DNA from 4 places in the Paenibacillus sp. FSL F4-0122 genome. Region 1 is predicted to be linked to each of the others. Evidence: riboswitches for the same ligand, from Rfam matches in the RefSeq annotation. Region 1 holds a riboswitch; each other region holds the start of a gene.
What was found. Region 1 has a riboswitch for cyclic di-AMP ahead of MHH49_RS07240 (hypothetical protein). Riboswitches for the same ligand answer to the same signal wherever they lie in the genome.
Positions count from the first base shown of each region.

Region 2: another riboswitch for cyclic di-AMP. It lies ahead of MHH49_RS09405 (C40 family peptidase); the one in region 1 lies ahead of MHH49_RS07240 (hypothetical protein).
Region 3: another riboswitch for cyclic di-AMP. It lies ahead of MHH49_RS30010 (KamA family radical SAM protein); the one in region 1 lies ahead of MHH49_RS07240 (hypothetical protein).
Region 4: another riboswitch for cyclic di-AMP. It lies ahead of MHH49_RS14495 (alpha/beta fold hydrolase); the one in region 1 lies ahead of MHH49_RS07240 (hypothetical protein).

Region 1 covers NZ_JBBODI010000001.1:1,717,530-1,725,719, reverse strand. Annotated here, with positions in the region: gene MHH49_RS07280 (GntR family transcriptional regulator) at 1-114, shown strand, start outside; gene MHH49_RS07275 (ATP-binding cassette domain-containing protein) at 134-1,063, shown strand; gene MHH49_RS07270 (ABC transporter ATP-binding protein) at 1,068-1,970, shown strand; gene MHH49_RS07265 (ABC transporter permease) at 1,963-3,243, shown strand; gene MHH49_RS07260 (hypothetical protein) at 3,275-3,469, shown strand; gene MHH49_RS07255 (hypothetical protein) at 3,932-4,384, opposite strand; gene MHH49_RS07250 (hypothetical protein) at 4,425-4,946, opposite strand; gene MHH49_RS07245 (hypothetical protein) at 4,961-5,515, opposite strand; cyclic di-AMP (ydaO/yuaA leader) riboswitch at 5,584-5,748, opposite strand; cyclic di-AMP (ydaO/yuaA leader) riboswitch at 6,168-6,357, shown strand; gene MHH49_RS07240 (hypothetical protein) at 6,610-7,026, shown strand; gene kdpF (K(+)-transporting ATPase subunit F) at 7,153-7,230, shown strand; gene kdpA (potassium-transporting ATPase subunit KdpA) at 7,243-8,190, shown strand, end outside.
Region 2 covers NZ_JBBODI010000001.1:2,214,995-2,223,184, forward strand. Annotated here, with positions in the region: gene MHH49_RS09385 (YwhD family protein) at 1-411, opposite strand, end outside; gene MHH49_RS09390 (M1 family metallopeptidase) at 515-2,521, shown strand; gene MHH49_RS09395 (hypothetical protein) at 2,533-3,363, shown strand; cyclic di-AMP (ydaO/yuaA leader) riboswitch at 3,581-3,719, shown strand; gene MHH49_RS09400 (C40 family peptidase) at 3,777-4,205, shown strand; cyclic di-AMP (ydaO/yuaA leader) riboswitch at 4,568-4,710, shown strand; gene MHH49_RS09405 (C40 family peptidase) at 4,716-5,207, shown strand; gene MHH49_RS09410 (GNAT family N-acetyltransferase) at 5,396-5,881, shown strand; gene MHH49_RS09415 (c-type cytochrome) at 6,009-6,365, shown strand; gene MHH49_RS09420 (4a-hydroxytetrahydrobiopterin dehydratase) at 6,447-6,734, opposite strand; gene MHH49_RS09425 (hypothetical protein) at 6,963-7,256, opposite strand; gene motA (flagellar motor stator protein MotA) at 7,463-8,190, shown strand, end outside.
Region 3 covers NZ_JBBODI010000001.1:6,792,701-6,800,890, reverse strand. Annotated here, with positions in the region: gene MHH49_RS30015 (helix-turn-helix transcriptional regulator) at 60-971, opposite strand; gene MHH49_RS30010 (KamA family radical SAM protein) at 1,125-2,285, opposite strand; cyclic di-AMP (ydaO/yuaA leader) riboswitch at 2,418-2,561, opposite strand; gene MHH49_RS30005 (AraC family transcriptional regulator) at 2,617-4,275, opposite strand; gene MHH49_RS30000 (ABC transporter substrate-binding protein) at 4,415-5,440, opposite strand; gene MHH49_RS29995 (HAD family hydrolase) at 5,967-6,629, shown strand; gene MHH49_RS29990 (mannitol-1-phosphate 5-dehydrogenase) at 6,672-7,877, shown strand; gene MHH49_RS29985 (alpha-L-fucosidase) at 7,971-8,190, opposite strand, start outside.
Region 4 covers NZ_JBBODI010000001.1:3,342,147-3,350,336, reverse strand. Annotated here, with positions in the region: gene MHH49_RS14495 (alpha/beta fold hydrolase) at 1,204-2,013, opposite strand; cyclic di-AMP (ydaO/yuaA leader) riboswitch at 2,119-2,305, opposite strand; gene MHH49_RS14490 (hypothetical protein) at 2,626-2,799, opposite strand; gene MHH49_RS14485 (Nif3-like dinuclear metal center hexameric protein) at 2,884-3,678, opposite strand; gene MHH49_RS14480 (alpha-glucuronidase family glycosyl hydrolase) at 3,703-5,757, opposite strand; gene MHH49_RS14475 (endo-1,4-beta-xylanase) at 5,840-6,859, opposite strand; gene MHH49_RS14470 (glycoside hydrolase family 43 protein) at 6,904-8,190, opposite strand, start outside.

The sequences.
Region 1 (8,190 bases):
GGCAAAGCACTTGAAAGTGCAGTGGATATCGGCCGATCGGTACATTGCAGCAAGGATGAACTTGAACAGATTTTTATGGAGATTGTAGAACGCAAGTATAGAGAAAAGGATTGAGAGGGGGGCGCTTACTCATATGGTACAGATGGCTATAGAATTGCGGAATGTACTTAAACGGCGGCGAAACAAGACGATAGGGCCGCTGACCCTGAATATGCCTAAAGGATATATTACAGCTTTGGTAGGTCAGAATGGTTCCGGCAAAAGCACACTGCTGAATCTGCTGATACAGCTGACTAATCCAGAGGAAGGCGAGATATATTGGTTTGAGAACAGGTATGATAGCGGGTTGTCTCTGGAGCTTCGCCAGACCATTGCCTATGTTCCTGAAACGTCAATTACTGAGGAGAACCACTGGAATGCAGAGGAGGCAGCTCGATTTCGGAAGTATTGGTATCCAAATTGGGACGATCAATATTTTCAGGAGCTGATGGATCGCTTGGAGGTTCCGTATCATATGAGACTTTCGAAGATGTCTAAAGGGGAGCGCCGGAAATTCGAAATTGCTGCAGCACTTGCGGCGCGGCCAAGTCTGCTGCTATTGGATGAACCTTCATCAGGTCTTGATCCTTTTGCTTGGAAGATTATGATCGAGACACTTCGTAAATATATGGATGAGAACAACGCAACGATCATCATCTCCACACACATTGTGGATGAGGTGCGGCGGCTGGCGGATTATATCGTCCTTATGCATCGGGGAGAACTGCTGGGCATGGCTGAAAAAGACAGTCTGTTCGGTGCTTGGACCGAGGTTTGGGTGAATGCTGCGGATGAAGAGGAGCTTGCGGAGTTATCGGCTGAGTTGCCAGGAGGCTTGCACTTTACAATGGATACACCGGGTGTAGCTTCTTTTATCATAGAACAATTTTCTGAAAACGAGAAACGCATTCATAACTTGGGCGTAAAGGTTATCAAGAGCCGCAGTTTGGAACTGGACGAAATATTAAGTTTATGGACACAGGGTCATCGTCCTATTCTAATTGACCACAAGAGAGGGGACTAGAGAAATGGAAGCCTTAAAGCTGGAAAGTGTAGTTAAGCAATATGGAGAAAAAACCGCAGTAAACGGAATTAACCTAACTGTAGGTAAAGGGGAAATTTACGGATTACTGGGGGCGAACGGCGCGGGAAAAACAACCACGATGCGTATGGTACTCGGCCTAATCTACCCTGATGAGGGCAAAATTTTGTATAACGGGAAGCCTTTCAACAGTGAACTGCAGCAACTTATGGGTTATCTGCCCGAAGAACGCGGACTATATCCTAAGGTGAAGATCAGCGATCAAATCGTTTACTTAGCCCGCCTGCGTGGGATGTCAGCTAGTGATGCAGATAAGAGCTTGCGCTATTGGCTGGATCGATTTGAGGTTCCGGATTATTACAATAAAAAGATAGAAGAGCTTTCCAAAGGAAATCAGCAAAAAATGGGCTTTATCGCCGCTGTCGTTCATAAACCGCAGATTCTGATTCTAGATGAAGCTTTCAGCGGGCTGGACCCAGTAAACGTGGAGCTGCTGAAAGATACGGTCAAAGAATTGCGTGATTCGGGAACAAGTATCCTTTTCTCTACGCACCGGATGGAGCATGTAGAAGAGCTGTGCCGTAACATTACGATTCTCGATCGTTCCAATACGGTCGTTCAAGGGGATATCCGCACGATTAAGAATGGCTACCCGCGGGAAGAAGTATTGCTGCGTACAGCTAATGAGGTAAAAGGTCTGGAGTCCATCGCAGGCGTTACAGCAGTGAAACGGCTGGAGCGTGGGTATCTGTTATCGATCAGTGAGATCGGTGCAGCACAGCGTATTTTACAGCAGGCGATAGCACAGGGTGAAGTGGAGCATTTTGAAATCAAGGAACCTACGTTAAACCAAATCTTTATCAGAGCGGTGGGTGAATCTAATGAATAAGATGGGGACAATTATCGGCTTTACCTTTAAAAATAAAGTTAGAACGAAATCATTTATGATTACTACTTTGATTCTAGTATTATTGCTCAGCATAGGGATGAATCTTCCCTATATCATCGATCAGTTTAAGGGTGATTCGGCCAAAAGTGAAGTTACTCAAATTGCTGTGATTGCTGAAGAGGGAAATCAGGTTGCAGAATTGTTGAAGGCTTATACTGCGCCAGAGGGCATGCCACAGGCTAAGATAGTACAATATGCTTCTGCGGATGATGCCGAGTTAAAGAAAGCATTAGATGAAGAGACAGTAGAAGGTTATGTTACTTTTGCAGAACCTACTGGTGAAGGGCTTCCACCCGTTACTTATCACAGTAATGATGGAGAACTAAACGGAGATGTTCAAGTTTATCTTCAAAATGCACTTCAGCAAGCAAACACACAATTCATCGTTGGCGACAAGCTGACCTCTGAACAGATTGCTGCAATGTCAACACCAGTGCAGATTACTACACAACAGCTTAACGCAGGCGGTGGCAGTGAAAGCTCTCAGGAGGACACTCCGGCCATTAACTACATTATCGTATATGCCATGCTTATGTTGTTCTTTATGTCCATTATGATGACAGGCAACATGATTGCCGCTGAGATAACCTCTGAGAAAAGCTCGCGGATTATGGAGATTCTCATTACAAGTGCCTCACCTTTAGCGCAAATGTTCGGTAAAGTTATCGGTGTTTTCCTAGTAGGAATATTGCAAATTGGGATCTTTGTCGCAGCGATCGTCGTCAATTTGACGCTCCCGCATAATGCGACTGTATTGGCTGATTTTGATCTCGATTTAGGCCAGCTCAATATTAACTTGCTGCTCTATGGATTTGTCTTGTACGTATTAGGTTACTTCCTCTATGCCTTGATGTATGCGGCTGTAGGTTCGATTGTCAGCCGTACGGAGGATCTCGGCCAGGCGGTAATGCCAATCATGATGTTAGGCTTCGTAGCGTTCTATGTTCCACTGTTCAGTATCTCCAATGCAGATACTCTAGTGGTTAAGATAGCGAGTTATGTACCTTTCACTTCACCATTGACGATGCTGCTCCGAATTGGTGTCGGTGAGGTGGCGATCTGGCAAGTCATTGTATCGCTGCTGATCCTGCTTGTGACTACCTTCATCTTCGGATGGCTGGCAGCCAAGATCTATCGTACCGGCGTACTGATGTACGGCAAACGCCCAAGTATTAAAGAAATCAGAAAAGCGATGAAAGCATACAAGATCTAAGAAGGCCTCATATAACTTTTAAGGAGTGCTAATGATGTCTACAAGCGAACAATATACCATTATGCTTTTAATGAGTTCGGTATCACTGGCTTCGGTTAGTAGAATGCTTCCGGATGGCTCCACTTTTATGGATTTCGTTCAAGGCGTATTGACCGGTGTTGCTATAGTGGGGATGTTGGCAGGATTGTGGATGTACAGTAAGGCGCGTAAGAGTAAGGCACAATAGTAGGTACTGAATTTTCGGGGGGGATCCTAACAGCCATTTATGGTTGCTGGGATATCCCCGTTTTTGCGTTGGCAATCTCTTTGTATACGAGCTGATATAGCTAACGGACCCAGCAACACTTAAATGCAACAATCATCGAGATTTGGCAAGATATCGGACACAATAGTCGCTATTGGCATGAAAAACGGTGAATTAGTAGCTCTTTTAACCAAATAGTTGCACTGGAGTCCGATACTATGCTCAAAAGGCGATAAACGTGCAAATAATGTCATCTGGGTCCGTAAGCCTTGCCTTGGTGGAAGATGATTAGGGCCTGCTTGAAGACGATCCGAGACGCTCATCGCTCGGGATTTCTACTGGAGTCCGAACGCCGGCCAAATTTGAGGAAAAGCTTCAATTAAAGGCTCCTGAGTCCGTTAGATGCTTCATGCGCTTAAAGATCGTCTGAATTCTAGTCAGTGACTAAATTATAGAAAGATTTGCGCTCGTTCGTATATCCGCTTGGTCGGTCATCTGCTCCCGTACAGCTCTAAGCTGTGCTTTCAGTGCAGGAACACTTTTTTGCAGAATAATGCTTATTTGAGAAAGAGGCAGCTTTAAGCCGTACCACAATACCTTCACAAGCTGTTCCTCCCAAGGTAATCCCTTAGCCGATAGAAGAGAGCGCCGGGCAAAAGAATCAGCACACTGGCGAATACAAGTGCGGTAAGCGTGGATAGAGAATAACTGAGGGTCGAAGTTATCCTGACGATATATTTTATGAAGCTCTGTGAAGGTGCGGATAGTAACCTTGTCTGCCTCATTAGATTGTTCTAATAACATGGAACTGAGTACGTAGACTTCATTAGTATACTTTTGAACACACTCTGCAAATTTAGCACTGTAGGTGGACACGGGAGGTAAGGGGTCAGGCATGGTGAACACGATCCTTTCAGAATGAGAGATTTGCTTGAATCTATAATATAGAAAAGTAAGAGATGGATTTATTGATAAGATCGGCGGTGTCTGGTTCCGGGCAACTGTGTTTCTGCTGGGAGGCAGTGGAAAAAGCTTTGGAAGGTTTGTAGTAGAGCCGTTCACTTCTGGAATTGCTCCCCCCAGCTGCAACACTGTACAGACGCCCTTGCTGAATATGCCCAGCCAAGGATTTACCCTGGAGCTTGGCCTTTAAATCCTGCAAAGCACCCTGAACTAGCTCAAGCTTAACCTGCTCCCAATCTGAACCTTCGCGGCGGACCTTATCCAGCGCTTCCTCAAGACGGCAATGACAGATAGCCCGTAAAAAAGAACTCCATTTAATGAGATCGAAATTTTTGGTGTTGGCAGAGATTAGACAAGCCCCCCAACTGCAACCTCCCTTACAGGTGAGCTTCAGAATACCATAACGGCAGCCTTCAGCCCCTTCCATTCCATAGTGAATAGGCTCGGGTTCATCCAATACAAATACTTCAATGCGGGATAGTCTGCGCTGGTCCATAGTAGGGTTCCTCCTTAGATTTCCAAAAGCTTTAAGTCTACATGATGAGTGACACTAGCCTTTTCTACACAAGCGAGCATTTCCATTTTATTCTCACAGACTGCGGTATGCTCTAGCCATAGTCGGAACTTCTCTTTCCGTATAACAGATAGATGTAAGGGAAAGGTGCTGCGGGATCTCAAGACATACCAACCGGCGCTTACATCTTTCCAAGGCTCCTTGAAGGCTGTAAACCACGGGAGTTTTTGATGCGATGACCAATCCTGCTGCTGTTGTTGTTCTCGAATTTTTTTATATATTTCATATACAATCTTAGAGTCTAAACAGTCTTTACAAGAAGAAGGTGTACTGAATTGGCGAAGGGCTTGGATCTGGTTCTGGCCAAATGCATAACCTACAATGTACCTGTGATTATTTTCTTCGAACCACAAGGCCCCGAAACAAACGTAATTTAGACTTATCGGCTCAAGCAGCCCTTGATGTATCCCTAAATAATAGTGCTTCAAAACATTCACCCCATCCAGCGTGCTATCACCTAATAGGCTCAGGTAACGCAAAAACCGCAGCAAGAGGAGGACCTCTGCTGCGGTTTTGGATTACAGGCAGATATACCTGGGCCAAAGCGTGGCGGATCAAGGGTCTCTCTCTTTACGCTTACGAGGTTAGCTGTCGGATTCGGACGGTGAGAGTCGCCCTACCTATTGAGACTTACGCAGTCTCCTTTGGATTCACCCCAAGTAGGCCAGGTGGCCTGATGGTTCCCCCGTTCCCTGCGAATGCAGGAACTCAGCGTTGATTGTTTTTCATGAATTAGATTCAACCCGAATCATACTCTTTTCAAGATTTTCTGTAAAAAACGGAAAATGTTCTTTTAGAGCGATTTTAACCATATCCTGCCGACTACGACTGAAAAACGAGGTAAATAGGTATTTATGGCGTGTTATCGCGCCTCTTTCTCGCTCAACCTCTGCTTCTTGCGTTTCAACCTATAAAGGGAATTTGCAGTATTTTCACCCTAAAAAGGTGAATAAAATCACATGGGTTATAGATAGCGATTAAACGCTCGAAACTCGAGTAAACAAGAGATATAGAGAGATTAGATATCAAGTAAGCGCTATCTAATGGGAAAATAGTTTTTAATTTGCATTATTTTGGCATCATTCAGGTTTTACAAGTCTTCGTGCATAAGAGTATGATTACTCCTGTTTCAACGACAATCGAATATTTGATCCGCTTAATTTCCGATAAGGAAAGCGGGGGAACCAACAATCGGCAGCCGATGTGAGAGTCGGAAGCTGATTATGGGGTGAATCCTGTAGAGGGTGCGAGTGAGTTCGCATCTATACAGGTAGGGCGACTCTCACCGCCCGAATCCGACAGCTAACCTCGTAAGCGTATGGAGAGAGGATGAGTGCAATGTGACCGCTAGCGAGCCACAGAGGAGATCCTTTGTGGCTTTTTGCTGTGCTCTTAGAAGCAAAGCATTTATGGAGGCCTCCCCCAAGAGGTCGCTAAATTCATCATTAGCGGTATTTGTAAGGCAGCGTCTAATGACGTGACACAACCGAGCTTTAGGTTGTGCCCGAAAATGACGATAGGTCAACATCCTTTCGGAGATTTTCGTTGCCTCCTTGTTGTAAATGAGCAGGAGGAGAAAAAAGAGATGACGGATCAGAATGAATATGTGCTTGTATGTGCGCCTACAAAGGCGGGAGAACATTTCATTAAACTTCTGAAGTTCAGGGGTATTAAGATGGCGGGATTAACCAACAATCTGGCTGAGAAGGCTTTACTAGAGGAGCTCGGAATCGAGCAGGTTATTCTAGTGGATACCCGCCATCAGAGCACTTGGTTTCGCCCATCGTTCCCGGTAGGCAGGGTATATCTGTTTGAGAGCAGCTTTCCGCTTTGCTGCCGCTATATTCAGATGTGCCGTACCTGGACGACACAGCCAATTTTTGTGATTACAAGTTCTATAAATCCTAGATTGGTCTATAAAAGACTTGGTGCGAGCTATGTAATCTATTCCCATAGTGGTGATGCTGATTTTCTAATCGATAGATCACCTCATCAAGGATAATGGAAGGAGTGCGGAAGATATGATGGATCTGTATATGGTGGCTTCGTTAGCTGTAATTTACGGGTTATTTTATGGCTTTATGCGCTGGTGCGCAGGTGTAGTTGAGGATACGGGGAGGGATAAGCTGTGATTCTAGTAATCGCTGTTACCCTACTGTTGTTTATATATCTGGTTTACGCGTTGATTCATCCTGAGAAATTTTAAGGAGGGGCATTCATGGGCATTTTGCAAATAGTCGTCGTAATTGTAATTCTCATCTTGTTGGTCAAGCCGATGGGGACGTATTTATATCATGTATTTTCTAACGAACCGAATCGTACGGATCGCTGGTTTGCAGGCACAGAGAAAGGTATTTATAAGCTGATCGGCCTGAAAAAACGGGACGGAATGTCCTGGAAGAAGTATGCACTCAGCTTTGTTTTAACTAATATCGTACTGGTTGCTTTCAGTTATATTTTTCTAAGATTACAGCGGGGATTGCCGCTGAACCCGAATGGAATTGCCGATATGGAACAGACGCTTTCATTTAATACGGTGATCAGCTTTATGACCAATACGAACCTGCAGCATTATAGCGGGGAGACGGGACTATCGTATTTTTCACAAATGGCAGTCATCACGATGATGATGTTCACGTCTGCAGCGAGCGGATTTTCTGTTGCGGTTGCTTTTGTCAGAGGGATTACAGGACAGAAATCAGTCGGGAATTTTTTTGAGGACTTCGTAAAAGCACATATTCGTGTATTCATTCCATTAGCTCTGCTAGTTTCATTGGTGCTGGTAGGATTGCATGTGCCACAAACGCTCAAGCCATCGCTTGAGGTCACTACACTCGAAGGGCAGACGCAACAAATCGCTATCGGTCCAGTCGCTTCTTTGGAGTCAATTAAACACTTAGGTACGAATGGTGGCGGCTTCTTCGGAGCCAATTCAGCGCATCCTTTTGAGAACCCTAATCCACTTACGAACGTTCTGGAGATTCTCTCTATGTGGATGTTGCCAGCCTCTTTGCCATATATGTACGGGTTGTTCGCTAAGAACAAACGTCAGGGCTGGGTGATTTTCACAGCAATGATGACCTTGTTCGTTCTGCTGCTGGGGCTGAATTATTATGCGGAAACTAAAGGGAATCCCGCTATTAATGCGCTGGGGATCGAGTCTTCG
Region 2 (8,190 bases), 500 kb from region 1:
GGCTCCAAGCCCTGCCACATCGATCTTGCGTTTAAGAGCTGCATCCAGCTTATTGACATGCTCGGCAAGAATTTTCCATCCGCGGCGCGCTTCTGTATCAATCCACATTTCACAGGCTGTGATTCCACCATAAAATTGAGCTTCCAATGTACGGTCTACCGCTACCCATACCACCCAAACCTGTCTTCCATTCGGTACGTCTTCACGATTCATGGAAAATTTAATTCCTTTTTCCACTTTGCTCTTGGCATGCATGGCACCGATATCAATAACCGCCACATCACCATCAATAATGACAGGTGAAACGTTGTTGAGATCTATAGAGCCAGCTCCAAAGCCTTTATGTTTACTTTTAGCGTTCACAATATTTAAGGCAATCTGTTTCTTGCCCTCCGGTTGTATGTTGTCCACGAGTGCACACCCTTCCTCTTACGAATAATTTAATTTTAGCTAATAATGCGGCGATTGCAAACATATACATCCCGTAGATGCTTGTCACGGGAGGAATCACACTATGAAGTCACTATCATTAAAGTACATCATCTTTGCGACCCTGGCCATCCTCGCGCTGCTGGGAGGAGGAATATGGGCCTTTTCAGGGGATAGCTCTACAGCTTCTGTTACTAGCTTTGCTTCAAAAGAGGCCAAGTCCTCCAGCGGCACAGCGCCTGCAGCCGTACCACAGCAGGTATTGCCTGAGAGCGCGCCCGTCCCGGCAGAGGAGGCTTTAAGCCAGCGGGTAGTCGAGTATCACATTGATGTCCAGCTTGTTCCTGACACAGAAACCTTAAAAGCTTCTGAGACAGTAACCTGGACACACCCCGGAGTAAAGCCAGTAAGTGATTTATATTTTCACATGTATCCAAATGCATTTGCCTCATCAGATACCACCTTTATGAAGGAATCCGGGGGGACGCTCAGAGGCGACAGTATGCCTGAGAATGGCTTCGGAAATATGACGCTGACCGATCTGCGCACGACAGAAGGAACTTCGCTAATGCAAAGAGTGCAATATGTCCAACCTGATGACGGCAATATCAACGATAGGACGCTCCTAAAGGTACATCTTCCTCAGCCTGTTAATGGTGGGGAAAGTGTAACACTTAAGCTTCAGTATGAAGTCCAGCTGCCCAAAATCTTTGCACGCATGGGTGCTTCAGGCAACTTCGTTATGGCTGGGCAATGGTTCCCTAAGCTTAGTGTATACGAGCCGAGGGGCACACGCGGAGTTAAAGAAGAAGGCTGGGACCTGCATCAGTATCACGGAACCTCTGAGTTTTACAGTGATTTTGGCATCTTTAATGTAACGATTGCCGTCCCTTCCAACTATACGGTGGCTGCGACCGGATTTCCTGTAAAAAATGCCAAGCTCAAACAAGATCAGAAAATATATCAGTTCTACGCCGATGATGTCCACGATTTCGCTTGGGCCGCTTCCCCTGATTTTACAGTAGCTGAGGAAGCCTTCTCTACGCCGGAGGTGCCTGGAGTACGAATTAAGGTGTATCTCGACCCACTACACAAAGATTTAAAAGAGCGTTACCTTCAGGCTGCCAAGGCTGCCCTGACCTACTTCAGCAAATGGTATGGTCCTTATCCCTACTCTACGCTGTCTATTGTCGTCCCACCTAAGGAGGGCAACGGTGCTGGAGGAATGGAATACCCTACCCTTATTACAGCCTTTGGGGCCGCGGATTCTTCTCCAGATACCTCACTTGAAAGAACCGTCATTCATGAAATCGGCCATCAATACTTCTACGGTATGGTAGCCAGTAATGAATTCGAGGAGGCCTGGCTGGATGAAAGCTTCACTTCCTATGCCGAAGACAGACTTATGGAGCAAGAATACGGTATCAAGTCTAATTTGCCTTTACAGGCCAGCCTGGTGACTATACCTGAGCCGTTAAATCTGGAAACGTGGAAATATGCAGGGGCGGATTCCTATAGCCGAAATGTTTATATCCGCGGCAAGCTTGTACTTAAAGATATCGAACGCCAGGTAGGTACCAAAGCAATGAACAACATCATGTCCTCCTACGCTCGTAAGTTCCGTTTCCAGCATCCTGCTACGTCAGATTTTCAGAAAGTCGTTGAGAAGGTAACCAAAAAATCATGGCAGGCCTATTTCGATGATTACATTTATGGTGATGGAGCGCCTGACTTCTCAGTAGATACGATTACTTTTAAAAAAAATAACAGCGGCGATGCTCCAAGCTACGAATCATTAGTGAAGATTTCAAACAAAGGGAGCCATTACGTTGATGTTCCCGTGAAATTCACATTCGCCGACAGCTCTTCGGTGCAGCGGGTCTGGAACGGTGAAGGAGTAGAGACTACGTTTCAATTGTTAAGCGATAAGCCTCTTCTCTCTGCTGAGATTGACCCTGAACATTCCATCTTATTGGAGAGCAAACATCTAAACAACTTTAGGCTGGCGGAAATAGAGCCCAAGACGCTCTCTCGCTGGACATTAAGTGTAACTAAACTACTTGAAACCGTGCTCGGAACTCTTGTCTGGTGAGGTGAATGATTGTGAGAACATCGATAACCCGCGGCTGGCAAAGCATGAAGGAGCAATTTTATATTTTAATTCTGCTCTTCATCTACCGACTGCTCTGGGGCTACTTTATGTATGGTTTCATCCGATCTGCTATTATTCCAATTCTACTGCGCTATCCGGATAAAGACGCCGGAGGCAGCGGTATGGGCAGACTGTTGTATTATATCGAGGGACAGTTCAGCTTGAATACGGACCCTGCGATACGCACTTGGTTATGGATGCTTCTGGCGCTTGTTGTCTTGCGACTTCTGCTTTCCCCTTTCATAAGGGCAGGATTGCTGCATGAGCTCCACCAGGAGCGAAAGGGCGAGCGTGGACTGTTCTTTTTCCCTGGCATGAAGATCTATGGACTACCTGTCTTAGTCTTTAGCCTAATCGAATGGGTGCTGACCCTGCTGCCGCTTTACTGGCTTGCTCCAAAAATGTACGGGCTGTTCTTATCCTCTTTGTTTAACTACGCTTTGTTACTTCATTTAGTACCACACGTATTGGCATGGCTTATATATATTTTTATCGTGCGCCTGTTTCTTCTATATATGCAGTTTGGTTACACCGGCGGTACAGGAATGTTCTCCTCACTGATCATCTGCTTGCGGTCACTGATTCCTGCTATAGGTGTTTCCATTGTACTTGGGGCGGGAGGCCTGCTCTTACTGCTAGTGTGCGGACTGACGGGTCTGTTCTGTCCCGGCCTACCGGCACTTATAATACGGCAAATCTCACCACTACCTTCTACGCTCTTAAAAATGTGGGGAATCTCTGCACAATATCATCTATGGCGTAGCAAAGCATTTCCACAATAAATCAACCTTATTTGACATAATAAAAAGGTCCCAATTCCTGTATTCAGGAGCTGGGACTTTTTCTCATTACGGATAACTTAAGAGTATTTGCAAAATCGTAAAAGCTCTGTTACAATAAGTCCTGTGCTATTAGTAACAATTTTGTAATCAATTGAAACGATTCCTACATAACTAAATGTATTTATCGTAAGTGTAACTGTCGAAACGTCATTCTCTGGTGCTTAACACGCCTAATTCCTTTGCACCGGGAAGTGGGGGAACCATATTTTGGGTGAATTGATCTCGCTTTACAGGGATCATAGGGAATCTTCTACCGAACCCTTAAGCTAACCTCGCAGGCCTTGGAAGGAGTACATCTTTTGAAAAGACATAATTTAAGAAAAAAATGCGTCGCTGCGGCGCTAGGACTTGTAATGGCGTTATCTATTGGTGGAGGAAGCGCCTTTGCCGACTCTAAAATGGACTCTGTAATCTCAAAAACTATTGGAGTTGCCTATAAAACCGGAGGTACAAGCACTGCCGGATTTGATTGCTCTGGATTTACAAAGTATGTATTCAAGAATGTGGGGCTTACTTTACCTCGTACATCAAAAGCTCAATATAGCGTTGGAACTGCTGTATCCAAAAGCAATCTGCGTTCTGGTGATCTAGTGTTCTTTAACACACTTGGCAATGGAGTATCCCATGTCGGCATTTATGTTGGAAACGGAAAATTCGCACAATCGTCCTCTTCGCGTGGAGTGACCATCACTTCACTCAGTCAGGCCTACTGGGCCAATCGTTATGTTGGCGCTAAAAGAGTAATGAGTACTTCAGCTTATCAAGCTGTAGCCTTCGATTGAAACCTTCCTCACAACTATAACCTCACAATTACAACTATATGAACCTGAATCTGATTATGCCCGTAATCAAATTCGGGTTTTTCTTTATTCCATAATATATTTTTACACTATTAGAGCCCAATTGAAACACGTTTATTTGATAAAAATTGCAATTATATTAAAAATTAGGTCATTATTAACGCTTACATATGCCTTTCTACCGTAAAAATGCCAATTTTTCTGCATTAATATGTTAAAAACGATTGCCAAGCGGCTTTCTGTTTGTTACAATTAGCGCAGTGAGATTTTAGTAACATTTTTGTAATCATTAAGTTGTTATTTACAAAGGTTTTGTCATGTATTGATTACAAGCTAATCCTAATCAACAGTATGAGCCGAGTTTCCTAACTATTAGGAAAACGGGGGAACCAACTTTGGGTGAATTGACCTCCATTATATAGAGGGGTCATAGGGGACCTTCAACCGAACCCTTAAGCTAACCTCGTAGGCATTTGGAAGGGGTATACACTTTTGAAGAAGAAGTTAGCAGCAGCAGTACTAAGCTTTTCCATCATCCTCACCATCGGAGCAGGAAGCGCTTTCGCAGATTCCAAAATGGATAAAGTGATTGACAAGGCCATCGGTACTAAATACGTATCCGGCGGTATATCCACTAACGGATTTGATTGCTCCGGATTTACAATGTATGTGTTTGATAAGATTGGCATTAACCTTCCACACCAATCAGGTTCCCAATATCAAATGGGCACAGCAATCTCCCGTGATGATATAAGAGCCGGAGATCTTGTATTCTTCAATACAAGTGGCAAAGGTGTCTCCCATGTCGGCATTTATGTCGGTGAAGGTAAATTCGCACACGCTTCTACCTCACGCGGTGTTACGATTAGCTCTCTGAGTGATAGCTACTACGTGAAACGCTACGTTGGTGCCAAGCGCATTATGAGCACAGACGCTTACCAATCGGTTGCTGCTGAATCGGAAGACAATGATGATGTGCAATAAATAACGTACATAGGCTCTTTTCCAAGGTACTCTTGGAGGAGAGCTTGTTTTTTTGTCTTATTACTTATTTACCCCTCTCATAATTTGTAAAACATTCCCCTCATATAAAGTTTCTGAGTCGAACCTCCCCCATTTTGTATATAATTAGTAATATAGCAATGTCCTCGTGAAAGGAGATCGTTGACCTTATGATAAATCCCTCGGTAACTTTTCATGTTGTTCCTATGGAGGCAATTCACGGAGAAGCTATTTGTAAGTGGAGCTATACGCCCCCATATAATATTTATGGCTGGATGCCGTGGGAGCAGATGCAGGCTCTTGGCATCGAGTTTGGTGATCCGCAGCTCCGGGAGGAACAATATATCTCCATATTAAATGAAAATGAGGTTTTGTGCGGATTCGCACAGTTGTTCCCGATGGAAGGAGTCGTCCGTTTAGGAGTTGGGATGCGCCCCGATCTATGCGGCCATGGTTTAGGCAAACTATTCGTAGATGCCATCGTCCAGACAGCCTTGAATCGTTATCCTGATCGTGAGATAGATCTGGAAGTCCTGACCTGGAACCAACGCGCCATTCGAACTTATCAAAAATGTGGATTTACGATTACAGATACGTATGAACGCCGCACACCTACAGGAGACAAACCTTTTTATTGCATGGTCTATGACAAATGATATTAAATACCAGATATTTCATAAGAATGATTGTATTCTCGTTCATTTTTTTGTCACAAACCCTATGATAACGCTTCACCATAAGCTATAATGTAGGGAGCAGCTTACATAGAAGGGACGAATTGGGATGCAGAAATGGATCATGAGCGGTTTGTTTTTTGCCGCCTGTGCCTTTGCGGTAGTACTCATGTTTACACTTCCGGGTAAAGAAGAGGTAGCAGAAGAAAATAAGCCCACGATGCCGGTAGTTCAACTGGACGCGGCAAAGGCAGAAGCAACCGTGAAAGCCAGCTGTATCACCTGTCACGGCGATCAGCTTCAAGGTGGAGTTGGACCAAGTCTTCAGAATGAAGGCGGTCAGCATGACGCTGAGGAAATCTACAGCATCGTCACCAAAGGACGTGGCCAAATGCCTTCCTTTAAGGAGAAGCTAGCTCCTGAAGAGATCGCCAACGTCGCACTCTGGCTCTCAGAGAAAAAGTAACCAGCCAAGCAACCAAAAACGCCCGTGTATGAGATAGGTGACTATCTGTGCACGGGCGTTTATTTTATGATTTTGGCTAAACTAATGATTTTTTTCAAAAGCTTCATTAAATTCATGCGCCTCTCGAAGATCTAGAGCTGTAATCCCATCTTCTTCATTAGATTTCAGGCGCAGGGTAACTGTTTTATAATCAATCGTAATATGTGGATGGTGATCGAAGGCTTCTGAAATCGTGGCTACTTCATCAACGAACGCAATGCCCTTCATATATTGGCTGAACATATATTTTCGCACCATAACATTATCTTCCAGTTTCCAGCCCTCCAGCTTGGTGATCTCCTCACGCAGTTCCTCTTCCGTAAATAACAATTCGTTTCCTCCCTTACAAAAAATTGCAGTAAAGTGCGTAGTTCCCTTTACTTGTCTTAGGCGTTAAACAAAACATCCCTTAGCTTCTGAGGTCCAAGGGATGTGCCAGGATAAAGGCGATATTTTCGATTAAATGTATTCACAAATCCCAGCGATTATAACTCGGCTTTATCAATTTTAACACGGGCTACTAACTACGGGCAAATTACGTCCAGACGTCTCCTCTGCCTAAATCAAAACTACTGAAGCCAAATCCTCTTCGCCAACTAGAATATTAATGCGGTGAGTGTCCTTATCGTAAATAATTACGCCACTCCCCACTTCAATCATAGGTTCATTACCCAGCGCGAAGAAAAGATCCTCAGCCAATGCTTCCCATACCTCCAGCTTTGATTCTTGGGGTAGTTCCTGCCACTCGTCCGGATCCATCTCAAAAAATAAATATCCATCGGAAATTCGTCCGACGGCTTCGGTCAAATCGGTTAGAATTTCACCGTAATCTCTACCATGCTTTACACCCACGTATATCACTCCGTTTTCTTCACAGATGAATAATTACTTACCTTATCCATTATAGCCGAAAAAATGACTTCACAAAAAACCGAATGATGTCGATAAATAAGAATATACGTTAATTCGGTTTCGCACAGAGTGCCCTGCCGCTGTTTCAAGGATGATATACGCGGCATTGTCGGAACACATCTTAAATCTCACGGACGAGGTGCAAAATGGAAATTTCAACAATAATTGGTTTAATTTTTGGTTTGGTTGCTGTAATCTGGGGCATGATCCTCAAGCACGCTCCACTTCATGCTTTGGCCACACCCGCTGCTTACGTTATTATCTTGGTGGGTACGGCAGCTTCTATTTTCATGGCCTTTCCTTTCAACGAGGTCAAAAAGATTCCAAGTCTGTTCAAAATGATTTTTATCAAAAAGAAATTAATCAGTAAACCCGAATTAATCACTATGTTCATGGAATGGGCTTCTATCACACGGCGTGAAGGTCTGTTGGCTCTAGAATCAAAGGTCGATGAAATAGAAGATAACTTCCTCAGAAACGGCATGCGGATGATTATTGATGGAAATGATCAGGATTTTGTCCGCGATGTCCTCATGGAGGATATCCACGCCACAGAGGATAGACATAAAGCAGGAGCCCTCATTTTCTCACAGGCAGGTATGTATGCTCCTACCCTCGGGGTGCTCGGGGCGGTTATCGGTCTCATCGCCGCTCTGGCTGATATGAGTGATATGAACAAACTGGCTGCGGCAATCGGGGCTGCCTTCATCGCCACATTGCTTGGTATCTTTACAGGTTACGTATTATGGCATCCTATTGCTAATAAGCTGAAACGTCTCTCCAAACAAGAAATCGAAGTTCGAATGATGATGGTCGAAGGTCTTTTGTCCATACAGTCCGGTGTATCTACTATTGCCATCAATCAGAAGCTTGC
Region 3 (8,190 bases), 5.1 Mb from region 1:
TCATGGATTTGTTTTTGTTACTGTTGTTAATATAAAAGAAGAAGTATGACATCAGACTGTCATACTTCTTCATAAAGTTTGAGTGTGTTTTGAAGCTGCTCTTTTAAAATACCTCGCAATGCAGGGGGTTCGAGGACTTCGGCCCCGCTGCCGAAACTCAGCAGAATGGACCAAAGCCAACGAGCTTCCAATGGCTTATACACAGGAATTCGCATCGTCATGCTTTTATCGGAATGAAATTCCTTATCGACTTGGTGAAACTGATCCAACGCTTCTGCCAAAGCCTCAGGTCCCACCCGTATCACTACTTCCTCGACCTGATCTACCCTGTTTGAACAGCCAGCCTCTTTGGGTACTTCATGTTGTGATTGAAAGGTATCCTGCGTCAGGAACAAATTCAGCATCCGGGAAAGACGAAACTCCCGATAATCCTGCCGTGCCCGGCAATAACCATAGATGTACCAGTTGCTATATTTAAAATGAAGCTTTACTGGTTCCATTTCACGGGTTGTACGTTCATTTTTTACACTGATGTAATCAAAACGGACAACATTTCGTTCCGCTATAGCCGCACGTAAAAGAGGAAGTGCGTCAGGATCCGTACGCCGGGTTTCAAGATCCACCGCGAGACTAGAAGTCTGTGGCTCCGTTCCTATCGTTTGCAGCCGTTCAATGGTTCCTTGCGTATGCTCATCTTCAAACACGGAAGAGAGACTGTTAAGTACAGTAATCAGAGAAGTGACATCATACGAACGGAGCAGGCTTTTATCCATTTTATATCCGTCCATAATGCCATATCCACCTTTAGTACCCTGATACGTTACGACCGGGATGCCAGCGGCACAAATCACATCGATATCCCTATAGATTGTTCGCTGGGAAACCTGAAACTCTTCAGCCAGCTTGGAGGCAGATAAAACTTCGTGGTTCAATAGCTTGTAGATCATAGAAATCAATCGTTCCAATTTCATGTGTGCATTCCCACCCATTAGTTCATTTCGTGTTACAGCGTGATTATATCATAGATTTTTTCGGGCTAATTTTGGGAGGGAGGAGTTTTGTTGTTGGTGATGAAGAAATATCCTATGACAGAGTCTGACAGAGCCGATTAATTTATTTACAGATTAAATCCGCAGGCTCTGATAAATGATTAACAGAAATAATAGCATCGTTTTTTTCACAGGTGGGGTCCAATATTGCTCATTCCCAGGCAGGTCATCGAACCATTCGGCGTCCTTTGGACAATCTAGAATCATGAATTTTCCGTATTCCTGATCTCTGGATTGATGGTATTTGAGATAGGCTTTCCCGTTATCAATGGCGAGAATTTCTATTTTTCCTGAGGTGTGGCTCATGGATAAGCGTACTCTTTTGCCAAGTCCTGAGGTTCTAGCTTTGGCTTCTTCTACAATTTGATAGACTTGCTCGAGCGGTAATACGAAATCCCGGTTTCCGGCAACGGGCCGGTTCACAAAGAAGTAGTAGGGTGTAACGCCAGCCCATGAAAGTCGGTCCAGTAGTTCCCCTAAAATAATGGGATCATCGTTGATGCCTTTGAGGATGGGAGTCTGATTTACGACAATTGCCCCTGCGTTGTGGAGAGCTTTAAATGCTTTTTTGGCTTCAGGTGTGATTTCACGAGGATGATTGATGTGCGCCATAACATAGATTCGTTTGTCTTCGGTAGAGTAAGTACGAATCAGCTCCAGCAGCTCTTCGTCTTCAGAGATCCGCATCGGATTAAATACGGGAATTTTGGAACCTAGTCTAATGATCTTAACATGCTCAATGCTTCTTAGATTTTCAATAATGGATCTTAGCTTCGGTGTGGAGAGAATTAAACTATCCCCACCCGTAAGAAGTACGTTGTTAATCTCCGGATTCTTTGCGATATACTCCAAGCCCGGAGAGACATCAGCCATCGCCTCTTTCACGTCATTTCGGAACAGACGCTTACGGAAACAGTAGCGGCAATAAGCCCCGCAGACCTCGGATACAATCAGTAGTGCAGTGGTTCTATACTTGTACTGACAACCAGGTACCACATAATTCGTGTCCTCATCGGAGGCGTCCCAGCGCCCATACTCCAGCAGTTCACCTTCGTTAGGAATAACCAGCTTACGGATGGGATCATCTGGATCATCCCAGTTAATCAAAGACAGATAGTAGTCATTTACACGAAAAACAAATTTGTCTGTAATTTCTTTCAGATTCTCTTTTTCCAGCTCAGACAACATAGCTATTTTGTTAATATCCGTGAAGTACTTTACCTTTTGCACGTACATCTCTCCTTTGTCTCGTAGTGTGAGAAATGAGGGAGCCTTAGTGTCAAAGGCCAATCTACTGCCAGCAGGGTCCAAAAAAAGCACAAAAAGAGACCCTTAGCAAGGGTCTCTGGTTATGTAAATAACATGAAAAGCAGACCCATCCACTGCTGACGAGGTTAGCTGACGGACTCGGGTAAGATGGTACCCTACATTCTAATGCTCAATGATTCGCCCCAATAAACTGGTTCCCCCGCTTTTCAACTGTAAAAGTTGGAAATTAAGCGTAGATAAAGTATACCCTATCAAGTTTTGATAAGTCAAAAGAGAATCCTAGATTCACCTTCAATTGCTAGCTACTTCCGCCGAGTAGTTTAGGCAACAGCGTTAGCAGCTTCTCCCGGGTTAACGCATCACTAGAGTTCCATTTGCTTCCGTCGAGCAGATAAACATGTCCCTGACGTACTGCCGGAAGAGTGTTCCAAAGTGAACTGTCTAGTAATCGTTCCATCGCAGCTCGCGAGTCTTTGCGTTCCGGAATGAACATGAAGATATGATCTCCGGCGTAGGCAGGCAGTCGTGTTGGATCAACTTCGGCGAACCCTAACTCTTCGTCCAATATGGCTTGGATCTCTTCGGTCGGTTGTAAACCACATGGGGCATAAAGCGCAGTGGAGAATCCGGACATTCCCATAGCATATAGATGATCTCCATGATCATAGACCAAAGCAGAGGCGGTTTCTCCAACTTGGAGAGTTGTCGAGTAAAGCTGCTGCCACATGGCAGCGTTTTTGATTGTGAATGACTCCAGCCATGCTTCGGCTTCGCGCTGTTTACCTAGCCAACTGCCTAATGTCCGCATTCGGTTGTCGAGAGGCGCAAATGAATCAAAGGTGAGTGTCGGAGCGATACCAGAAACTGCTCTGTAGGCTCTTTCATCACTATTTGCCAAAATGATCAAATCTGGGTTTAGGGAAGCGGTCAACTGCGGGTCCAGTGGAAACCCGACGTTGGCGAGCTTCTTAAGCCGATGTTTATAGACGCTGTTCCGGGCGAATGCTTCATCTCCACCGATAGGCTTTACACCTAACGCGAGAAGGTCGCCAAGTGTCTCGCCATGATAGACAATACGTTTCGCTCGTTCAGGAATTTCCACCTCATGACCCGTCCAATCCTTGACGGTAAGCTTACGACCTTGCTGATGTGCATATTGTCCGGGTGTAACTCCGGTTTTTTGCCGAAAGCGGCGGCTGAAATAGTATTCATCCGAGAAGCCGACCAGTCTGGCGATTTCCCGCAGTGGTTCAGTCGATTCCTGCAGGAATCGTTTGGAATGATTAATACGCAGATCCGTCAGGTATTCAAGCGGCTTTTTACCCGTAAGCTGCTGAAAGATCGGTGTATATTGCCAGATTGATATTCCCGCCAGTTCAGCTAACTGCTTCACGGTGATACTCTCTGTATAATGCTCCTGAATGAATGTTATGGTCTTTTCTACGGATTCCGTAGGACTTGGCAGGTGTTTGGAAGGGTAATTATGCTCAAAAAGTAACAGCAGCAATTCTTGGAATTTTAATTGTCGCTTGAATTGTTGTACATCATCGGTGTTATTCCTGTTCATGAGCAGGTCTTCGACTAGTCGGATTACCTTGGTGAACGGGTGCACAATTAACTCCCGTCTGCCGGAAAGCAGCTCTCCAGAATATCGTTTAGGAAGCTTGGTTGTATAAATTGCTGTAAAGGTGATGAGGTAATAATACAACGTCAGCTCCTGGTTGTTCGTACTATAGGAGATTCCAGGAGATAGTAGATAACATTTATCCGTACTTAGTATCACGCTTTGATCATCGAGGTTCAATTGTCCGTTCCCTCCAGTAAATATGAGAAGGGTATAGTCCTGGGTTGTACGCGTTATAGAGCTTGAATCGGCAGCTTGAATCATCAGTTCGGCCTCGTTTAGCTGAAATAGCAGAGAGTGGAGTGGGGGGCAGGACGATGATGTATGCAGCATGGGTTCAGCCTCCGTTCATTTGGTGAGAATGATTATCAATGAATTCATTGTATATAAAAAAAAGAAGCATATCAACAGCTGTTGACATGCTTCTTGCAGTTTTTTATCAGCCTTGTGTTAAACTCTTCATCACAGAAGGTTATTTCATATTCAATAGCTGTGGAATTTCGCCAAGCAGCCATTCTCTTGTTGTTGCATCACTTGAAGTCTTCATGATGTCTTGTGTATAGACATATCCGTTCTTGACGGCAGGAAGGCTCTTCCAGATAGGGCTCTTTAATAGATTCTCTGTGGATTGTTTTGCTTCTTCTGCCACTGGAGTCAAGATGAATATCCGGTCTCCGGCATATTCTTTCAGGACTTCCATGGATACTTCCTGGAACCCTTTACCTTCATCAAGTATCTTCTGAATAGCTGGAGTTGCCTTGAAGCCATTCTCCCCATAGAGTACCTGTGAAAGTCCGGTTGCTGCCATTATAAATAGTCTGTCTCCTGGATAATAAGTGAAGACCGCAGCCGTTTCGCCCTCTTTCATGCCTGCGGATTTCAATTGCTTCCACATGTTCTCTTCAGCGGTTTTATACTGGGCAAGCCATGCTTCTGCTTCAGTCGTTTTACCAACAATTCCACCAATGTCCAGCATACGTTCCTGGAGTGGGGCAAAGGTATTAAATATTATCGTTGGTGCAATTTTGGAGAGCTGCTCGAAATCAGCTTCATCTGTGCCCGCATAGATGATCAAGTCAGGCTGAAGCTCCAATGTTTTTTCCAGATTGATAGGGAAGCCTACATCCTCCACACCTTGCAATTGTTCTTCAAAAATCTGGCCTTCCCCCATAGAAAGAGGATAACCTACCGCCTGCACACCAAGTGCGAGCAAATCGCCATAAGTTTCTCCAGAATAGATAATTCGCTGCGGATTCACTGGAATCTCTACAGTATGTCCTATGTAATCTGTATAGGAGCGGGTAGTCGCTGCAGCTTCATCTGTACTGCTATCTGAGGGTTCTGCTGAAGGTGCCGCGGTTGCAGCGGAAGAGTTCCCGGTTGCGTTTGCCGTACTATTGGCAGAGGATTGTTCCTTTGAGTTTCCGCACGCCAGTAGCAATGTACTCATCAAAAATAGTACACATACCACAGCGAAGGACTGTCGTGCCTTGTTCATATCTTATTGCCTCCCTATTATATGTAACGACCACCAATAATGATAATCATTATCGATTAAATATATCATAAATTAAAGCCTCTTTTTACTCAATGGACAAAAAATAACCCCGTAATTTGATTTGTACAATCAAGTAAAAAGGATGTGGTTGAAATTATTTTAAATTATTTTTAGCTGCTTGGAAAAATACTCTAAATAACAGCAATGGAGAGAAAGAGAGGGAGCTTGCCTTCATAACAAACTTGGCAGAAGGAATCCCTTGAAGCACATAGGATTGTGGTGTTTTTTTGAATCTGATTATTGTTATGTATTAAGATGTTCAGGTGATGCAAAAATTCAGAGTTGTCCGCATTGATTGTAATCGTTATCATTACGTGGCATGTTATCTACCGTGCTTGACGTCAGTAGAAGGGCTTTGTTATGGTTTTTATAGTCAAACGCAAGCCGAAATAGCTTTTTGTAGAATATGCAGAAGGTTTTGCGTAAGATATTCTAACCAAACATAATACGAGGGAGATGGTTGATTGTGATCAAAGGAATTATTTTTGATTTTGACGGAACGATTATCGACACGGAGACTGCTTGGTACACCGCATTTAACGAGGCTTATGCAGAATATGGAGTGGACCTGACGCTTGAACAATATTCCACCTGCATCGGCACGAGCTTGAACAGTTTTAATCCTTATGAATATTTGATGACTGATCTTAAGCTCGCAATTGACAAAGAAGAGTTCAGCAAGGCTGTTAAACAGAGACACAGCAAACTTATGGAGCTTGAAACAATAAGACCAGGTATTCAGCATTATCTTGATTCTGCCAAGGCAGCTGGACTGCGCATAGGGCTGGCCTCAAGTTCTTCCCTGGAATGGGTGGAAAAATATCTGAATCAATTGGGTATTCGCGAGTATTTCGAATGTGTTCGGACTGCCGACCATGTGGCAAAAGTGAAACCAGATCCGGAGCTATATAACCAAACGTTAGCTTGTCTTGGAATCACAGCTGATGAGGCGGTTGCTATCGAGGATTCACCGAATGGATCTAAGGCAGCGGCAGCAGCTGGCATCCGTTGCATTGTGACGCCTAACGAAATTACTAATTTTCTTGAATTCGATAAGCAGCACCATAAAATTGATAATCTAAGTCTTCTTGAATTTGATCATGTAGTTACTCAACGTTGCTTCGTATAGAGAAACCGAGAAACTGAGTTCAAATTAAAGGGGGATACCAAATTGAGAGCCGTACATTTTGGAGCGGGCAATATTGGCAGAGGATTTATTGGGCCTATGTTGTCGGACTCCGGTTACAACGTTTGTTTCGTCGGAAGAAATAAGAGTAAAATTGCCCAATTGCAAAAACGTGGCCAATATCCTGTCACCCTAGCTAACAAGAACCGGGACAGCTTTATCGTTGATAATGTTACAGCGATCAATCTGAATGATACTGAGGACGTTACTAGAGCTATAGCAGAAGCTGAAATTGTGACAACTGCAGTCGGAATATCCGCTTTACAAGATATTGCTGAGACCATTGCGCAGGGCATCGAACGAAGGCTTGAAAACAACAGAAATCTCACCCCTCTTCATATCATCGCCTGTGAGAATGGGATTGGAAGCAGTCAGAAGTTGAAAAAATCTGTTTATCGATATATGAAGCAATCCTTCAAGGAGCTTGCTGACCGCAATGTCGCTTTTCCCAATGCGATGGTGGACCGGATTGTACCTATGCAGAAAAATACAGATTCACTTGAAATCCTCGTTGAACCCTTCAGTGAGTGGGTTATTCCCCGCAGTGGAATGATTGGTAACTACAATGAAATTAAAGGCGTCCATTATGTAGATTCGCTGGCGCCATACCTCGAACGGAAGCTATATACTGTGAATACAGGTCATTGCAGTGCAGCCTATTTTGGATACCTGGAAGGTTATACTAGCATTCAAGAAGCGATGTCTGATCCCGAAATCAGAGCTCGTGTTCACGGGGTGCTTAAGGAAACAGGGACCTTATTGGTGCATTTATATGGCTTCAAGTCCATAGAACATGACCGGTATATAGAAAAGATGATGGAACGATTCACTAACCCCAACTTTAACGATAAAATTACACGTGTCGCCCGCTCCCCGCTTCGCAAGCTTTCACCTAATGATCGACTCGTAAAACCGGCAATGCTTGCTCATGAACTTGGTTTTGAGACCTCACATTTAGTCTCAGCTATTGTTTCTGCACTTTATTTTGATTATGAAAAAGATCCAGAAGCCTTACAGCTTCAAGCGGACATCCGAAACCACGGGCTAAGTGAAGTCATTGCTACACAACTAAAAATCCCTACGGAGCATCCGCTTCATGGTCGCATTATTTTGGAGTCCAACAAATTACGCGCGAGATATCCTCATAGGACTAGAATGAAGACAGTAAACGTCAGGGGACCCTACTTTTAATATAAATTGATGGTTATAAAACTATAAAAGAGTGTTCTCTGCTGGATGGGCAAGAACACTCTTTTTATAGGTTATGAAGTTCTGTAAGTGTCCCTAATCCAATTCAATCCGCAGAACAACCGGAGTCTCACTGCGAACCGAGGTTGTTTTTATAATCAGGGCTTCATCGGTTCTTTCCCATGCAGGTTGTTCCTCAAAACCTAAGATTTTGATCTGTTTAATCATCCCATGGAAGTGAGCAGAGTTTTCTTTAAGGGATTTGATTTGCACTATACCGTTGTTTGGATAGACAAGAACAGTAGCGTAAAGATAA
Region 4 (8,190 bases), 1.6 Mb from region 1:
TTAGAGAGATCATCGGACCTGAGAGGCGCTATTGGGCAGAAATGGTGCTCAATAGCGTCTATTTTGTACAAATAACGCCTATGGGGTCCAATATCAACTCAAAAATAGGAAAATGTTGCAAATAAGAGCGCTTGAGTCCGATAGTCTGTCAATGCCACTCCCCGCTCTTCTTCTCTCCTACTCATGTCCGGAGGCTGAATCCCTATTACCGAAACCTTCCTTTCCTTTGGTCTCGATCAGGAGCTGCAGATACGCTGCTTACTACACCTCCTTCTATACACTTACAATCACTACTTAGGGTCTACTGTTTCTTTCCCACGTCGGGTCAGCAGCTTACTACGCCCCTTCTATACACTTACCTTCACTACTTAGGGTCTACCGTACTCTCCCACGTCGGATGAGCTGCTTAGGTCTACCATTCTCTCCCACGTCGGATGAGCTGCTTACTACGCCCTCCTCTATACAATTACCTTCACTACTTAGGGTCTAACGTACTCTCCCACGTCTGATGCGCTGCTTACTACGCCCCTTCCATACACTTACCTTCACTACTTAGGGTCTACTGTTCTTTCCCACGTCGGGTGAACCGCTTACTACGCCCCTTCTATACTCTTACCTTCACTACTTAGAGTCTACTGTTCTTTCCCACGTCGGGTGAGCTATATTTGATGCTGTGGTAGGGTAGGGACATTAAGTGGCGTTCTAGGTACAATATGCTTGTAAATGTTCAACATCCACCGGTTAGTAAAATACCAAAGGCTGGCTCATTCGTAGATTTCACTACTGATGAGCCAGCCTTTAGTTAGATATCCATTATATTAGGGAAATCCTCCCTAATATTCATCGATAATCGTTTTAAAATAAGGTTTTTAGGGAAATCCTCCCTAAAAATTCATGCAAATACCCATTTATGGCTAAAAACACCCTATTATTAGGGAGGATTTCCCTAATCCACGTTCTAGGAGCCATAATTCCCTTCACTTTAGGGAGAATTTCCCTAATCCACGTTCTAGGAGCCATGCTTTCTATCACTTTAGGGAGAATTTCCCTAATTCACGTGCTAGAAGCCATAATCACCTTCACTTTAGGGAGAATTTCCCTAAAGTTCTACCCAGAAAGACGTCCCATAGCCAGCTCATTCCCCCTGGCTATGGGACGCCCTTTTCCACTTAAACGCTTCGCTTGTAAAGGTCTCCCTATAGATCAGCTAATCTGCTGACTGCCCTGCTGCTTCTCTAAGAAACGTTGAAGAATCGCATTGAATTGCTCCGGCTGGCACAGATTACTTGGATCTAATGCGTTCGGAATAATCGCCAACTGCGCATGTGGCAGCTGGGACACCATTTCCTTCATACAATTCACTCCAAATTCATTAAAGTCCCCTACAATACATAAAGCAGGACGTTTAAAAGCCTTTAAGCATCTGGTGTAATCAACATGGCTCGTAGCCAGCCTTTGCCGATAAAGCTCCCGGGGACGTTTGTCCAGCAGCCCTCTTCTAATCTCATTGTAGGCCAGACTCCAGCGCTCTCGGTACATCATCCGAATCGAAGGCAACACCAGCTCGCTTGGGAGATAATACATTAGCAAACTGCAATATGCTGCCATAGTTTGTATTTTCCCTACAATTGTTGATCCATGAGTCCTACAGAAGCTGTCTGCGACCACAATGGCTTTTACACGCTCAGGATATTGTTTGGCAATATGCTGAACGACTAAGCCACCATAGGCGATTCCTACAAAAACTGCTTCACGAATACCTAGGTCATTCAACAGCATAATCAGATCCAGACATTGCGTCTCAATAATCTCATGTGGGGCCTCCAGCAGTTTACCAGACTTACCATTCCCCCGTAAATCGCACAAAATCACTTTATATTTATCGGAAAAATACTCCAGCTGTGGTTTGAACATACTGTGTGTTAATCCATGTCCATGGATAAACACAACCGGAGTGCCAGTTCCATTGATTTCATAATAGAGCGAAGTTCCGTTCAGTTTAGCGATAGGCAAAGGTAACACCTCTTTCATAATAAATTCTACGACTATATCTGCTTAAAAACGCAGCAAAAAACCACAGAGGGATTCTCTGTGGCTATTCATCACTAAACACGCCATTCATCCTCTCTCCATACGCTTACGAGGTTAGCTGTCGGATTCGGGCAGTGAGAGTTGCCCTACCTGCAGGGATGCATGTTATGCACCCGGAACAGGATTCACCCCATAACCAGTGCCGACTCTCACATCGGCTGCCAGTTGTTGGTTCCCCCGCTTTCCAGAAACGGAAATTAAGCGGATTGCTTATGTAATTGTAAATTTAAGATAATTGTCAGTTCTGAGATGAATCATACTCTTGTAAGGTTTGCTTGTAAAGGAGGGCTCTGGTCAAAATAATGTTGAAAGCAATGCTTTTCATTTCATATTGAGCATACTCTTCATTTTCTCTTTCTTTTGCTCTTGTTTACTCGTTTTATTTAAGAAAATGGCTCTGAACCAAGCCAAACGGAGGTTAAAACACCAGTACTTTCTATATAAAGGCCATCCTTTTCACTGGAGATATGAAAAAAGCTAAGCAGAATCAGAGATATTCCCCTGTCCACTTAGCTTCCTCTTACAATACTATGGCTACAAAAGATCGGCGTTTTTCAATGCATGCTCCCAGCTTGGAAAAAAGAACAGCGCACTTCTCATAAGCTCAGGATCGCTCTGCTTTACTTGTTTTTTACTGATCGAGCTTCCGTCGCTTTGCAGCTTTTTGATCCGACTTAATACTTCATCAGCCTCCAAAGGAATTTCCATTGAAACACTCCTTTCTCAGTGACCTGTTTCCCTTCATTTTCTCCATAATATGTTTATTTATTCCGTACTCTTTATTTCCCCAGATTAAACCATCTGATAGATGGGTTGTTCAGCAATGAACCGGCTAGGAAGCATGGGATATTTGTCTGCTAAGATTTCAGCTAAATATTTCATTCCCGGCGCTTCACTCTCCGCATGACCTAACATGATGAGCGCTTTAGATCTGCCTTGGTGCCCTGCATCCCGCACATATTCCGGAGTCTCCCACTCTGGTCCCTCTCCAGCAATAATTAAATCAAGATTGTGATCATTAAAATGCGGAATAGCCATCGTCCCGCCTCCTCTGTAACCTACTAATATCCCTACGCGTTTGCAGGACAGAGACAGGTCACCAGCAGCGCGTACATAAGAGATCCCTAGCTTACTTTTAATATACTGAGCAGCTTCCAGTACAGTCATAGCAGGAATAGTGAGAATCGTAGCAGCTGCTTGCTGCTCTTCCACGTATGCGGACCAATCTAGTTCTCCCAGCAAACCCACCATAATTCCATCCGGCTTTTGCCGATGCCAATAATCATGATAACGAAAAATAGCAATTTGGGAATGTTCGATCAGACTTTTTTTCGCATGATAAACCGGATCACCTTCTAACCACTCGCTCGCCGCATGATGGCTATAAAATACACCTTCATGCGTGATCAGCAAATTGGCTCCTAACGCTATTGCTTGCTCCACAACATTTTGTGTGGCAGAGAAGGCCGTAATAATCCCTGTGACTTCAGTTTCCGGTTCCCCTGGGTTCAGAATATCGACAGTGCCTTCTACCTGTTCCACAGTTCCCATTAAATCTTCCATAATCGCTCTAATCGTGAGGCTCACTATCATCATCCCTCGATTCGAAATCTAATAAATCTTTCTGCCTTTAAGATCCTCAATTCCGCTCTTGCGGTAAAAATACGTATTGATCCGATCTCTCCATTCCTGCGCATGCTCTGCTTGCTCTTCAAGACGTTGCTTCACTTGCATATACAATCCACTATCCACGCTGCCTTCAAGTGATTCCCATGTCGCTAGAAGCTGTGCAGCCTGCTCTGCCCCCTCGAAATGAGTATCGTAAATATGTTGTATAACCGTTTGCCCCGATTGCAGAACATGCGTGTATGGAACATGATGAAAGAACAGCAACAGCTCTTCTGGACAAGACGCTAGATTCTCATAGTTTGATGCATTAAGACCCATATACTGTCCACTATAACCCGTTCCCGATTTGACTGAACGATCCACACCAATGCCTTTATGATCCGCATAATGGTACGTTCCCCACTTGGCGTATTCATACCCATCCACATTCGGCCCATAATGATGATCCGGATTAACCATCCAACCCACACCTAATGGAGCTGTGTAAGATTCGTAAATCCTCCATGAGTCCATCAACATCCCGCGAATAGCAGCCACTAGACCTTCATCAGTGCCAAAGGTAAGCCGAATCCATTCCTCAGCTATTTCTTTTGCCGTCAGCTCCGGATTCCAAATTAATCTTCCATATCCATACAGATTAGCTTGAGCTAACCCATGCCCCGTCCAGTTCATGTCATCTCCAACATTAGTTACAGCAGCCACACCATTATACTTATTTCCCCACACCGATCCGTCCACAATATGTTTCACAAGCGTAGTTTGCCCTTTGGCATAAGTATTGAAATCAAGGACTTCTTTCCACTGTGGAACAAGATAACAGAGATGCCGCTGCTGCCCCGTATATTCTTGAGCAATCTGAAACTCCATCAGATGATTGGTATGTTCCAGTGCGCCAAACAGCGGAGATACCGGTTCTCTAACTTGAAAATCCATCGGTCCATTCTTGATTTGCAGCACTACATTATCATTAAACCGGCCATCCAATGGTTTGAAATGATCATATGCCGCTCTGGCCCGATCTGTCTTACGGTCACGCCAATCCTGCTTGCAGTTATATACGAAACAACGCCAAATCACGATTCCGCCAAACGGATCCAGTGCTTCTCCCAGCATATTAGCGCCATCGGCATGGTCACGCCCGTAAGTGAATGGCCCCGGTCGATTTTCTGAATCCGCTTTGACCACAAACCCGCCAAAATCAGGTATCGCCCGATAAACCTCACTAGCCTTATCTTTCCACCATTGCCGCACCGCTGGGTCCAGTGGATCAGCTGTCTCCAATGCTCCGATCTGTATCGGGCAGGCGAAGTTAGCACTGAGGAATAGCTTAATTCCGTATACGCGGAATATTCCTGCAATTAACGCGATATCAGGCAAATATTGCTCCGTTATAAATAGAGATTCAAGCTCATGAACATTCACATTGTTAATCGAGATCGCGTTGATCCCCACAGAGGACATCAATCTGGCATAATCACGCAGCCGCTTTGTATCGTTAAGAAATTGATTGGACTCGTAAAAAAAGGACCGTCCAGCATAGCCACGTTCAATACTGCCATCAAAATTATCCCAGTGATTAATCATTCGCAGGCCGTTCACCGGACTCATAGACAAATTCAGAGCGTCTATCTCGCTTTCTGTTCCTATCAGCCGTAACAGATGGAATACGCCATACAATATTCCAACAGGCGTTGAAGCACCAACAGCGATACATTGCTCAGTAGCGTTTGTACGTATAAGGAAACCTTCAGCACCCAGTGAATCGGTTCGCTCTCCTGCGAATACTCTACCAATTAACGGATTCCCCCCTTGGAAGGTTCCTATAACGATACACGGTCCTTCTGGTTGCGCTGTGAGCAGTGGCGCTTTGCCCAGCATAGAGGCCATCCCCTGTATGTATTCCGCGGCTGCCGCCTGAATCGTCTCGTTGTCCTCCGTTACAACCAGCTCACCACACCAATTTGTATATTGATTGTATAGAGATCCTGATTTCAGCTGGCCATAGTTGAGCCAAGCCTCATAAGCGGTATTTGTCATGTTTAATCCTCCCGTATAAATAACCCGCCCTGGATTGAAAAGGACGGGTTCATAATTCGCAAGCTTGAGCAGGTTACCCGCTCTATGATTTGGTGACAGCGTTAAGCAATTGGTGATAAGCCGGCTTAGGATTATGCTGCTCATCGAATAGAAATGGCCAATTTTTCCGTCCCCGAACAGGGAAGCCGTCCAGCCATGTATAGTCATCCGCTGCTCCCCAGAAAGTGACTGAGCTAATCACGTCGCGGTATTCTTTCAACAGAGCAAACATCGCTTCATACCGCTCTGCCTGCAGCTCGAGCAGTTCGGCAGGTGCAACCTTTAAATCCATTCGTTTGTCATCGAAACGGAACATGGACACATCCAGCTCTGTCAATTGGAGCTGAAGCCCTAAAGATGCATACTTCTCAATAGCAGCACGTATTTCATCTAAGTCCGGATCGTATAGATTCCAGTGCGCTTGCAATCCGACGCCATGGATCGGTACTTCCTGTTCCAGCAGCGACTTCACCATTTTATAGATTTTGTCGCGCTTAAGGGGATTAGACTCGTTATAGTCGTTGTAGAATAACAAAGCCTTTGGATCGGCTTCATGAGCGAATTCAAACGCTTTGCCGATAAACTCCGGTCCGACAATATCCAGCCACTTTGACTGGCGAAGAAGTTCTTCTCCTTCATCTGCAATAACTTCATTTACAACATCCCAAGCATAGATATCTTCCTTGTAACGCCCAACCACGGTCTGAATATGTGATTTGAGCCGTGCAAGCAATGTCTCTTTGCTTACACGCCCGCCCATCTTATCCTCAAACAACCAGTCCGTAGTCTGGTTATGCCAGACTAAAGTATGCCCACGCATAGCCATATGATGTTTTCGGGCGAAGGCAACCAACTGATCTGCTAGTTTAAAGTTATAAATGTCTTCAAGCGGATGCAGACTTTCAAACTTCATCTCATTTTCAGCGGTAATGCTATTGAAATGATAGGCGAGCAAATGCTCCTGTGATTGTATCGTCAACGGGTTAACGGCTGCGCCAATTTTGAAATCCTCAGCAAATATTGTTTTTAGAGCAGGTTCTGTGTAATCACTAGCTTGTCTCAACAAGTTCCCTCCTGACAAACGCATTTATATCAGTATTCGAATAATTAAGACTGATAATCGAACCAATCGAAGTAGGCAGGCACCTCAGCCACCTTGCCATGACCTGTTGCATATAATCCGATAAGTACACCCGTAAATCCATTTCCTTTTACAGCTTGAGGGGATAATGGATACGCTGCTGCTGTTGATAGCTTATTCCACTCCTGCCCATCCAAAGAATAAAGGAAGCTGTATTCGGTAAGCTCAGCCTTAGCTTTCAAATAAATTCGCTCGACAGTAGTCGAAACCTCTGCCGCTGTATGGGTTACTCCATCCATAGTCACATGAGCTGTAATCACTTTTTGCCCGTTTTTTTGAACAAGTCCAATTTCATAATGAGCGTTCTCATCTAATCTGGCGCAAAGTCCAGCTTCCACATCAGCAATAGATGAAGGCATTTCAAGCAGCGTGCTCCATTCTGCCGAAGTATGCTGCTGTCTTCTACCTACAAAAGCCACTTGGCCTACTTCACTGAGACCTCCAGATTGTCCTCGAAGAGATAACCATCCCTGTCGTTCGTTTAAGGACCAGCTTCCCTCAGCCGGATTCCGCAGAAAGGCTAATCCCAGCGGCAATACATGTTCATCAAAATCATATCTTCCACTAGTCTCAGGTTTTGGTGATTGACCAGGTACACGTGAAACCTTCATTTCCAGTCCAACTGTGTCTTCATTATTATCGATCATCGGCCATCCGTCTTCAGTCCAGCTTACGGGAGCAAGGAAAGTCTCTCTTCCAAGCACAGTAAATTTTGCATCTACTAGTCTTACTCCAAGGAATACGGCCCACCAATCCCCGTTACGATCCTCAATCAAATCGGCATGCCCTAAATACTGAATGGGATTGTCAGTACCGCTGTGCGTCAATATCGGATGCGGCAATCGTTCAAACGGTCCATAAGGAGAGGAGCTGCGGCCAATGATCTCCCGATGTTCCTTAGCCGTTCCTCCTGAAGCCGTCATGATATAGTACATTCCATTTATTTTGTACAAATGGGGTCCTTCCGTCCAAGGTCCGCCATCCCCAGTCCAGATGACAACAGGTTCTGTTAATGCTGCTCCCGTAGCGATATCTATCTCATATTGGATGGCATGGGAGTCATAATCTGCCCCCTGCTGGGTGGTTACATATACTTTTCCATCCTCATCAAACATTAGAGAAGGGTCAATTCCTCCATAAGGAATACTAATCGGATCTGACCACGGACCCGCAGGGGCTGTAGCCGTAACATAGAAATTCCCTTTCCCGTGTACTTCGGTCGTTATCATGTAAAACGTTCCTTCATGATACCG